Regions from separate parts of the Deinococcus maricopensis DSM 21211 genome, predicted to be linked through region 2. Evidence: riboswitches for the same ligand, from Rfam matches in the RefSeq annotation. Region 2 holds a riboswitch; the other holds the start of a gene.
The links. A riboswitch is a leader RNA that binds a small molecule or an ion and turns the genes downstream of it on or off. The one in region 2 is predicted to bind S-adenosylmethionine.
Positions count from the first base shown of each region.

Region 1: linked by a shared signal. The riboswitch ahead of DEIMA_RS05630 (methionine ABC transporter ATP-binding protein) and the one ahead of DEIMA_RS09525 (homoserine O-acetyltransferase family protein) in region 2 are both predicted to bind S-adenosylmethionine.

Region 1 covers NC_014958.1:1,210,877-1,215,216, reverse strand. The annotation lists gene DEIMA_RS05645 (3-hydroxyacyl-CoA dehydrogenase) at 1-1,020, opposite strand, end outside; partial or broken gene DEIMA_RS18940 (VOC family protein) at 1,080-1,340, shown strand; gene DEIMA_RS18620 (VOC family protein) at 1,426-1,563, shown strand; gene DEIMA_RS05635 (DUF2259 domain-containing protein) at 1,547-2,224, opposite strand; SAM riboswitch class I at 2,367-2,489, shown strand; gene DEIMA_RS05630 (methionine ABC transporter ATP-binding protein) at 2,602-3,564, shown strand; gene DEIMA_RS05625 (methionine ABC transporter permease) at 3,561-4,208, shown strand; gene DEIMA_RS05620 (MetQ/NlpA family ABC transporter substrate-binding protein) at 4,274-4,340, shown strand, end outside.
Region 2 covers NC_014958.1:2,034,812-2,039,151, forward strand. The annotation lists gene DEIMA_RS09520 (MFS transporter) at 1-774, shown strand, start outside; gene DEIMA_RS09525 (homoserine O-acetyltransferase family protein) at 934-1,935, opposite strand; SAM riboswitch class I at 2,059-2,184, opposite strand; gene DEIMA_RS09530 (AAA family ATPase) at 2,596-3,603, shown strand; gene DEIMA_RS09535 (vWA domain-containing protein) at 3,605-4,340, shown strand, end outside.

The DNA.
Region 1 (4,340 bases), 820 kb from region 2:
GCAGTCGATGATCCAGTCGGCGTCCGCGAGGCTCGCGCGGGGGTACGCGGCGAGGGCCGCCTCGATGAGCGGGCGGATGCGGGCGTTGCCGTGGAAGGCGACGCGGACGTTCGGCGCGGGGACCGGCTCGGCGGTCCGGGTCGGCGCCGCGTCCGGTTGGGTTTCGTGGCGGTAGTCGTAGAAGCCCCGCCCGGTCTTGCGGCCCAGGCGGCCCGCGCCGACGAGGCGGGCCTGCGTGGGGTGCGGGCGGTATTTGGGGTCGCCGAAGTACGCTTCGAAGACGCTGACGGTGGCGGCGTAGTTGATGTCGAGGCCGATCAGGTCCATCAGTTCGAAGGGGCCCATGCGGAAGCCGGCGCCGCGCAGGATGCGGTCGAGGGCGGCGTGGTCGCCGACCTGTTCGGCGTGGAGGCGGAGCGCCTCGCCGTAGTACGGGCGGGCGACGCGGTTCACGATGAAGCCGGGGGTGTCCTGACAGCGGATGGGCGTCTTGCCGAGCGCGCGGGCGAGGTCCGTGACGGCCTGCACGGCGGCGTCGCTGGTGTCGGCGCCGACGATGACTTCCACGAGCGGCATGCGCGGCGCGGGGTTGAAGAAGTGCATGCCGACAACGCGGGAGGGGTCGCGGACGGTGCCGGCGATGGCGCTCACGAGCAGGGTGCTGGTGTTGGTGGCCAGGATGGCGTTCGGGGCGACGTCGTCGAGTTGCCCGAACAGGGTGCGTTTCAGGTCGAGGCGTTCCGGGGCGGCTTCGATGATGATGCGGCTGGTGGCGTGCGCGGCGAGGTCGGTGCTGACCGTGAGGCGCGCGAGGGCGTCTTCGGGCGTGCCGGTCAGTTTGCCGCGTTCGTGGAGTTTACGGAGGCTGGCGGTGATGCTGGCACGGGCGCGGTCGAGTTGCGCGGCGCTCACGTCCGTGAGGGTGACGGGGTGGCCGTGGGCGAGGGCGAGTTCGGCGATGCCGGCGCCCATGGTGCCCGCGCCGATCACGCCGAGCGGGGCGGAAGGGGTGGTGGTCATGGCGACCGCAGCATACCAAACGCTCGTTAGGCGGGGCGGGAGGTCCGCTCCTGCGCGCAATGGCGGATGGCGCCACCAGCGGCGTCCGCTACGCTCCGTACACCCACGGAGGCCCCATGACCGAACCTGCCCTTCTGCCCGAACTGTACGTCAGCGACTTCCCGCGCAGCGTCGCCTTTTACACCCGGGTGATCGGCTTCCAGGTGCGCTACGACAGCCCGGAGGAGCGCTTCGCGTACCTCACTCTGGGCACCGCGGCGTTGATGCTGGAGGAGCCCACGCGGCCCGAGCGGACGCTGCTCGCCGCTGAACCGACGCCGCCGTACGGGCGCGGCATGAACCTGTCGGTTACCGTGCCGGACGTGCACGCCGTGTACGCGCGCGAGCGCGCGGATTCTGCTGCCGATGGAGGACCGCTGGTACCGGCGGGCGGACGAGGAGGTCGGGAGCCGGCAGTTCGTGGTGCTGGACCCGGACGGGTACGTGCTGCGGCTGGTGCAGGGCCTGGGCGTGCGGCGACCGGACCTCACCGCCGCCCGGTAATGACGAGCGGCGTCACGTCCGGCCCCTCGAAGCCGGGGGTGTAGGCGCGCACGACCACGGCGAGGTTCCGGCCGTACACCCACGCCGTCTCCAGGCGGTACTGCGCGGCGCACGCGCGGCTGCGGGGCAGGCGCGCGTCATGCTGGAGGTCCACGCCGTTCACGCGCAGGCTCAGGCCCGACGGGGTGAGGGTGGCGGGCAGGAGGCCCCGGCCCGCACGGTCATCGCAGGCGTTCGGGACGGGGTAGGTACGCAGGGCGAGCGTCCATCCGGCGGCCGTGAGGGTTTCCAGCGCCTGAGGCTGCGGCCACGGCACGGGCGCGCGGAAGGTCTTGAGGAAGAGGCGCCGGCCCGTGAGGGGCCGCGTGAGGCCGTAGCGGGTCAGCGCTGCCCGCTGGGCGGTCATGAGCTGCTGCGCGACCGTGCGGGCGCTGGCGCCTTCGCGCGTGGTGAGTTCTGCACGCAGCAGGATGGTGTTCGCGCGGACGTCCGTGACCTGCAGCGTGGCGGTGGGCAAACCGCTGCCGTCCTGCACGTACGCCGTGAGGAGCAGGTGGTGGCGGCCGTCCGGGCTGAAGCCCGCCTGGAGGATCTCGGGGACGTTCGCGGCGCTCGCGGTGCCGAGCAGGGCAGTCAGGATCAGGGGCAGAAGGGCGCGCATGGGGCGAAGGTACGCCGCTTGGATGAAGCGCGGCTGACGCGCAACGGCGTTGCGCCCTGGCACAACTGTGTATCGCGTCACTTCATGATGTGGACATCTCCCCTATTCTTCTCATCGTTCGCGCCCATGGCGCGAGCCACACCTCTTATCCAGAGCGACACAGGGATCTGGCCCAGTGACCGTCGCAGCAACCGGCCCTCATCACGGCACGGTGCTCTCCAGCCCGACCGCGCCAACGATGGCCCAGCGGCGGGACCGATAAGGGAAGGGTCCCACGCACTATGCACGTCCCCTTCTCCGACACCCTCGGGAGGGGACGTTTTCGTTGTCCTCCCCTCCCGGACGCATCACCTCACCGGAAAGGAGGACGCCCGCGCGTGTCCCACTCCCCTGCGCTGGACTTCCAGCACGTCACGAAAACGTACCCGGCCCAGACCACCCCGGCCCTGCGTGACCTCACGCTCAGCGTCCCCCGCGGCAGCCGCACCGGCATCATCGGCCGCAGCGGCGCCGGCAAGAGCACCCTGGTGCGCCTCATCAGCGGCCTCGAAGCGCCCACGAGCGGCACGCTGCGCGTCAACGGCGTGGACCTCCAGGCGCTCAGCGGCGCCGAGCGCCGCGCGCGGCAGGCCCGCACCGGCCTGGTGTTCCAACACTTCAACCTCCTCGCGGGCCGCACGGCGCTCGCAAACGTCACGCTGCCACTGGAACTCGCCGGCGTGCCCCGCGCGAAACGCGAAGCGCGCGCCCGCGAGCTGCTCGCGCAGGTCGGCCTCGCGGACCACGCGGGCCGGTACCCGGCGCAGCTGAGCGGCGGGCAGCGGCAGCGCGTCGGCATCGCCCGCGCCCTCGCCTCCGACCCGGAGCTGCTGCTCGCGGACGAGGCGACGAGCGCCCTCGACCCGGAAACGAGCGCGGGCATCCTCGCGCTGCTCGCGGACCTGCAGCGCGAACGGGACCTGACGCTCGTGATCGTCACGCACCAGATGGACGTCGTGCGCGCCGCGTGCACGCACGTCGCCGTACTGGACCACGGCGAACTCGTGGAGCACGGCGAGGCGCGCGCGGTCCTGAACGCCCCGCAGCACCCCGTCACGCGCGCGCTGCTGGACGCGCACCGGCCCGCCGTGACGGTCGAAGCCGGGGAGCGCCTCGCGCACGTGACGCTGCCGGACCTGAGCGCCCGCACCCTCACGGCCCTCGCGGGGTTGGGCGCGCGCGTCGTCGCAGCGGACACGCACGCGCAGGGCGTCAGCGCCTGGCTGGCCCTGCCGGAACACGCCCCCGACCCCACCGCGCACGTGGCGCGCACGGCCGCGCTTGCCGGAGGTGCCCGGTGAGCCTCGCCGAACTGCTCTGGCAGGGTACCCTGGAAACGCTGCTGATGGTCATGCCCAGCGCCCTGATCGCGCAGGCGCTCGGCACGCTGCTCGGCGTGGTGCTGCACCTCACGCGGCCCAGCGGCCTCACGCCGAACGCGTTCAGCCACCGCCTGCTGGACGCCGCCGTGAACGTCGGACGCAGCCTCCCGTTCATCATCCTGCTGGTCCTGCTGATTCCGCTCACGCGGCTGCTGACCGGCACCAGCATCGGCAGCACCGCCGCGATCGTGCCCCTCACCGTCGCTGCCATTCCGTTCGTGGCGCGCCTCGTGGACGGCGCCCTGCGGGACGTGCCGACCGGCGTGACCGAAGCGGCGCGCGCGATGGGGGCGAGCACCGCGCAGGTCGTGTTCAAGGTGCTGCTGCCCGAGGCGCGCCCCGCGCTCGTGCACGGCTTCACGGTGATGCTCGTGAGCCTGATCGGCTACAGCGCCATGGCGGGCGCCATCGGCGGCGGCGGCCTCGGCGACCTCGCCATCCGCTACGGCTACCAGCGGTTCGAGACGGACATCATGATCGCCACGGTCGTGGTGCTGCTCGTCCTCGTGCAGGGCGTGCAGTGGATCGGCGACCTCACGGCGCGCAAGATCGACCACCGCTGAAACCCTCACGTCGGCTTTCGCTCGCGCGTTGCGGGCGGGCCCTTCACACCCCGAGGACGTCCACCATGCGTACACCTGCCCTGATCGCCACCCTCGCTCTTCTCTCCGCCGCCAGCGCCGGCACGCTCCGCG
Region 2 (4,340 bases):
AACCTCGTGGGGGGCATTCTGGCGTTCCTGGCGGGCCTGATCGTGCGCGAGGTGCTGGCGTCGCCGCTGCCGTTCCCGTACAACTACACGCTTATTTTCGCGCTCGCGACGATTGCGTACACCATCGGGTACGCGTTGTTCGGCCGGGTTACGGAACCGCCGGATGAGCCGCTGCCCGTCAGCAGCCTGCACGAGGAACTCCTCACGATTCCGCAGACGATCCGCGCGGACGCGCATTTCCGTGCGTTCCTGCGCGTGCGGCTGCTGCTGGCGTTCGCGGGCGTCGCGGAGCCGTTCTTCGCGGTGTACGCGCTGCGGAAGCTGCACTTCCCGGCGAGCACGCTGGGGGTGTTCCTGATGGCGGTGACGGCGGCGGCGCCCCTGTCGAACCTGGTGTGGACGCGCGCGGCGCAGCGGTACGGTTCGCGGCGCATCATCCGGTACTCGGCGGCGTTCGCGGCGTTCGCGCCGCTGCTGGCGCTGCTGCTGGGCGGCGCGGGCGCCGTGCCGTACGCGCTGGTGTTCGTGCTGTCGAGCGTGGCCGCGCAGGGGTTCAACCTCGGGCACACGAACCACCTGCTGAACCTCGCGCCGCCGGGCGCGCGCTCGCGGTACATCGGCACGCTGAACACCGTGGTGGGCGTGGCGCTGTTCGCGCCGGTGCTGGGCGGCCTCCTGGCGGACCACGCGGGGTACGAGGCGGTGTTCGCCGCGTCGAGCGCGCTGTACGCGGTGGCGTGGTTCGCGTGCATGCGCCTGCGGCGTGACGCGTGACGCCGCCAGGCACCCCGGTGACGCTCCGCTGAGTGGAGGAAGGGGCAGGCGCCGCATGGTGGTCACTGGCTCCCGCGAGGGGTGTCCCCAAGGGTTCAAATCCCTTACGCAAACTGCACTCCGCCCCATTGGGGCGGAGTGCAGTTTGTTGCCCTGCTGTTATTCCTGGGGGTGGAGGGTCTCGTGGATGCGGTCGTTGAGGGTGTCGGCGTCCATCAGGAAGGCGTCGTGGCCGTGGATGCTGTCGAGTTCCCAGTAGCGGGCGTTGCCGAGCGCGTCGGCGACGGCGCGCACCTCGTGCGGAGGGTACAGGACGTCACTGCGGATGCCGACGACGAGGGTGGGCACGTGGACGCACGCGAGGTCCGCAGGGGTGGTGCGGTAGGCGTCCATGGCGCGGGTGAGCGTCAGGTACGTGCGTTCGCAGAAGCGCTCGTGGAGTTTCTGGCCGTGGTGCTGGAGGTAGGTGGTGATGGCGTGCTCGCCGCGCGCGCGGGGGCTGGGGCCGGCCTGCGTGGCCGCGTAGCTGTCGGGGCTGCGGTAGCTGAGCATGGCGATCTGACGCGCGACCTTGAGGCCTTCGCCGCCGGGCGCGGCGCGGATGGCGGCGCGGGCGGCGCTGTTCAGGCCGATGGCCCAGGGGCTGTGCTGCGCGGGCGCGGCAATGACGACGGCGCGGTCGATGAGGTCCGGGTACGCGCGGAGCCATTCGATGGCGTGCATGCCGCCCATGCTGCCGCCGATGACGGTGACGCGGCGCACGCCGAGGTGCGCGAGCAGTTCGCGGGCCGCGCGGACCATGTCGGGGATGCTGAGGTCGTCCGTGCCGAGCTCGGCGGGGCCGCTGCTGCCGGCGCAGCCGCCGAGGACGTTGCTGCACACGATGAAGTGCCGTTCGGGGTCGAGGGCCTTGCCGGGACCGAACAGGGCGCCCCACCATTCGTGGACGGCGCTGGTGCCGGTGAGCGCGTGGAGGACGAGGATGGCGTGGTCGCGGGGCGTGCCGTACGTGTGGTACGCGAGGCGGACGTTGCTGACGATGTGGCCGTTGTCGAGCAGCAGCGGGCGATCGCGGAACAGCGTGGCGGTGCGCAGGCGCGGTGCGGCGTCGGGCTGGGGGGTGGGAACGTGGGGGCGTGCGGGGGCTGTGTGCGCGGTCATGCGAGGACCTCGCGCGCGGGACAGTCTGGTTCGGTCATGGGTTCACTCCGGGGTGGGAGGCGCCATGAAAAAGCGCGGCTCCCGGTGGTGAAGGGAACCGCGGCGTGCGCTCGGGTCACCCTTCCCGTATCGTTCCGACCGTCGGTCATCGTTGACCTGAGGTGGGCTGGCGTTGAGCACCGTGCCGTGATGAGGGCCGGTTGCTGCGACGGTCACTGGGCCAGGTCCCTGCGTCGCTCCTGATAGGGGTTGGGTCCCGTGGGCGGGACTGCCTTACAGGCTACGGCAAGGGCGCCGGGGGGGTCAAGGGCGCGCGCCGGTCAAAGTCGCCGGTTGGAGCGGATGGTCGCGGAGCAGGGCGCGCGTGTTGAGGCCTCTGCTGCTGCTTCGGGCGGGGCGTTCCTGGTGGTCATGACTGTCCGGGCGTACCGCCAGGCTCTCGCACGGCGGGCCGGTACGGCGTCAACGACCCGGACGCGCCTGGCGTGAGGAACGGGGCGCGCTCGTTGGTCGGGGCCGCGCAGTGATGAAGGCCCCGAGCGTCCGCCCCGTCCATGAGTCTGAGGCCCACGGCCTGCGGCGCGCAGGCGCGGGGTTGAGCGCGTGTTCCCGCGGTCTCGCGTAGTGTGGGGGCATGATGCGTGTGTCTGGAGGCCTGCGTTGAGCCTGTCCCCTGCGGAACTGGAACGGTTCCTGAGTGCCGTCGTTCGTGATGAGTTGACGCTCAGCCTGATGATCTGGGGCGCGCCGGGCGTTGGGAAGAGCAGTGTGGTGCAGCAGGTGGCGAGCGCGCACGACCTGGGGTTCGTGGATGTGCGCCTGTCGCAGCTGGCGCCGACGGATCTGCGGGGCCTGCCGGTCGCGGAGGACGGCGTGAGCCGCTGGTACCCGCCGGAGTTCCTGCCGCGGTCCGGTCGGGGGGTACTGTTCCTTGATGAGATCAACATGGCGCCGCCGACAATGCAGGGGATGGCGCAGCAGCTGATTCTGGATCGCCGGGTGGGCAGTTACGTGCTGCCGGACGGGTGGTTCGTGTGGGCGGCGGGGAACCGCAAGGAGGACCGCGCGTCGGTGTTCGATATGCCCGCGCCGCTCGGGAACCGTTTCCTGCACCTGGAGGTGCGGGCGGAGTTCGAGGCGTGGCGTGCGTACGCGCTCGCGCGGGGGCTGCATGAGCATGTGCTGGCGTTCCTGACGTTCCGGCCGGAGCTGCTGCACCGCCTGGATACGGTCTCGCCGGCGTGGCCGAGTCCGCGCTCGTGGGAGATGGCGTCCAGGCTGCACCGCTCGGGCCTGCCGGTGGGACCGGCGGTGGGTGAGGCGGCGGGCGCGGAGTTTGAGGCGTTCGTGCGGCTGTATGACCGCCTGCCGGACCTGCTGGACGTACTGGAGGGCCGGGCGGCGGGCGTGTCGTTGCCGGCGGAGCCGAGCGTGCGGTACGCGGCGGTGGTGGGGTTGGCAGCGCGGGCGCGCGGGGCGGAGCAGGCGCACCGGGCGTTCCGGTGGCTGGCGGACGGTGCGGGTGCGGAGTGGCTGCAGCTGTTCGTGGCGACGCTGATTCCGCGCCTGAGCGCGAGCGGGGAACTGGGGGAGCTGGCGGCACTGATGGAGCGGGACGCGGACCTAGCGGCGTTGGTGCAGGACGCGCTGAGTCTCGCGGAGGCCTGAGGTGGCGGCGCTGCGGCTCGCGCCGGATGAGGCGCGCGCGTTTGACCGTGCGGTGAGCGGTGCGCGGTTGCGCCTGCGTGGTCGGAGTGCGTTCTTCGCGACGTTGATGCTGCACGCGCGGATCGTGCCGTCGCGGGAGGTGAGCGTGGCAGCGACGGATGGGGAGCGGGTGTACCTGAATCCGGACGCGGCGGAGCGTGTGCCGCGCGACGTGCTGGATGGGCTGCTGCTGCATGAGGTGCTGCACGCGGCGTTGTCGCACGTGCCGCGGCGTGGGCCGCGCGAGCGGGAGCGGTGGAACGCGGCAGCGGACGTGGTCGTGAACGGCATGATTGCGCAGTCGGGGTTGCCGTTGCCGGAGCGGGCGGCGCGCGCGGGCGACCTGGAGCACCTGAGTGTGGAGGAGGTGTACGCGGCCCTCGTGGAGCATGACCTGGAGGGGCAGGGCGGCGATGACCTGCTGGACGGCCCGCCGGGCGACGCGCCGGAGGACGGTAAGGGTCGTGGGCATCCGGCGGCGAACGAGCGGGCGTGGCGGCAGGCGGTGGAGCAGGCGCGCGCGGTGGCGAGCATGGCCGGGCAGGGTGACGAGGGGTTGGGGGCGTTCCGGGAGCTGGCGCGCCTGCGGGCGCCGCAGCTGGACTGGCGCGCGCACCTGTGGCGGTTTCTGACGCGCACGCCGGTGGATTTTGGCGGGTTTGATCGGCGGTTCGCGTACCGGGGGTTGTACCTGGAGG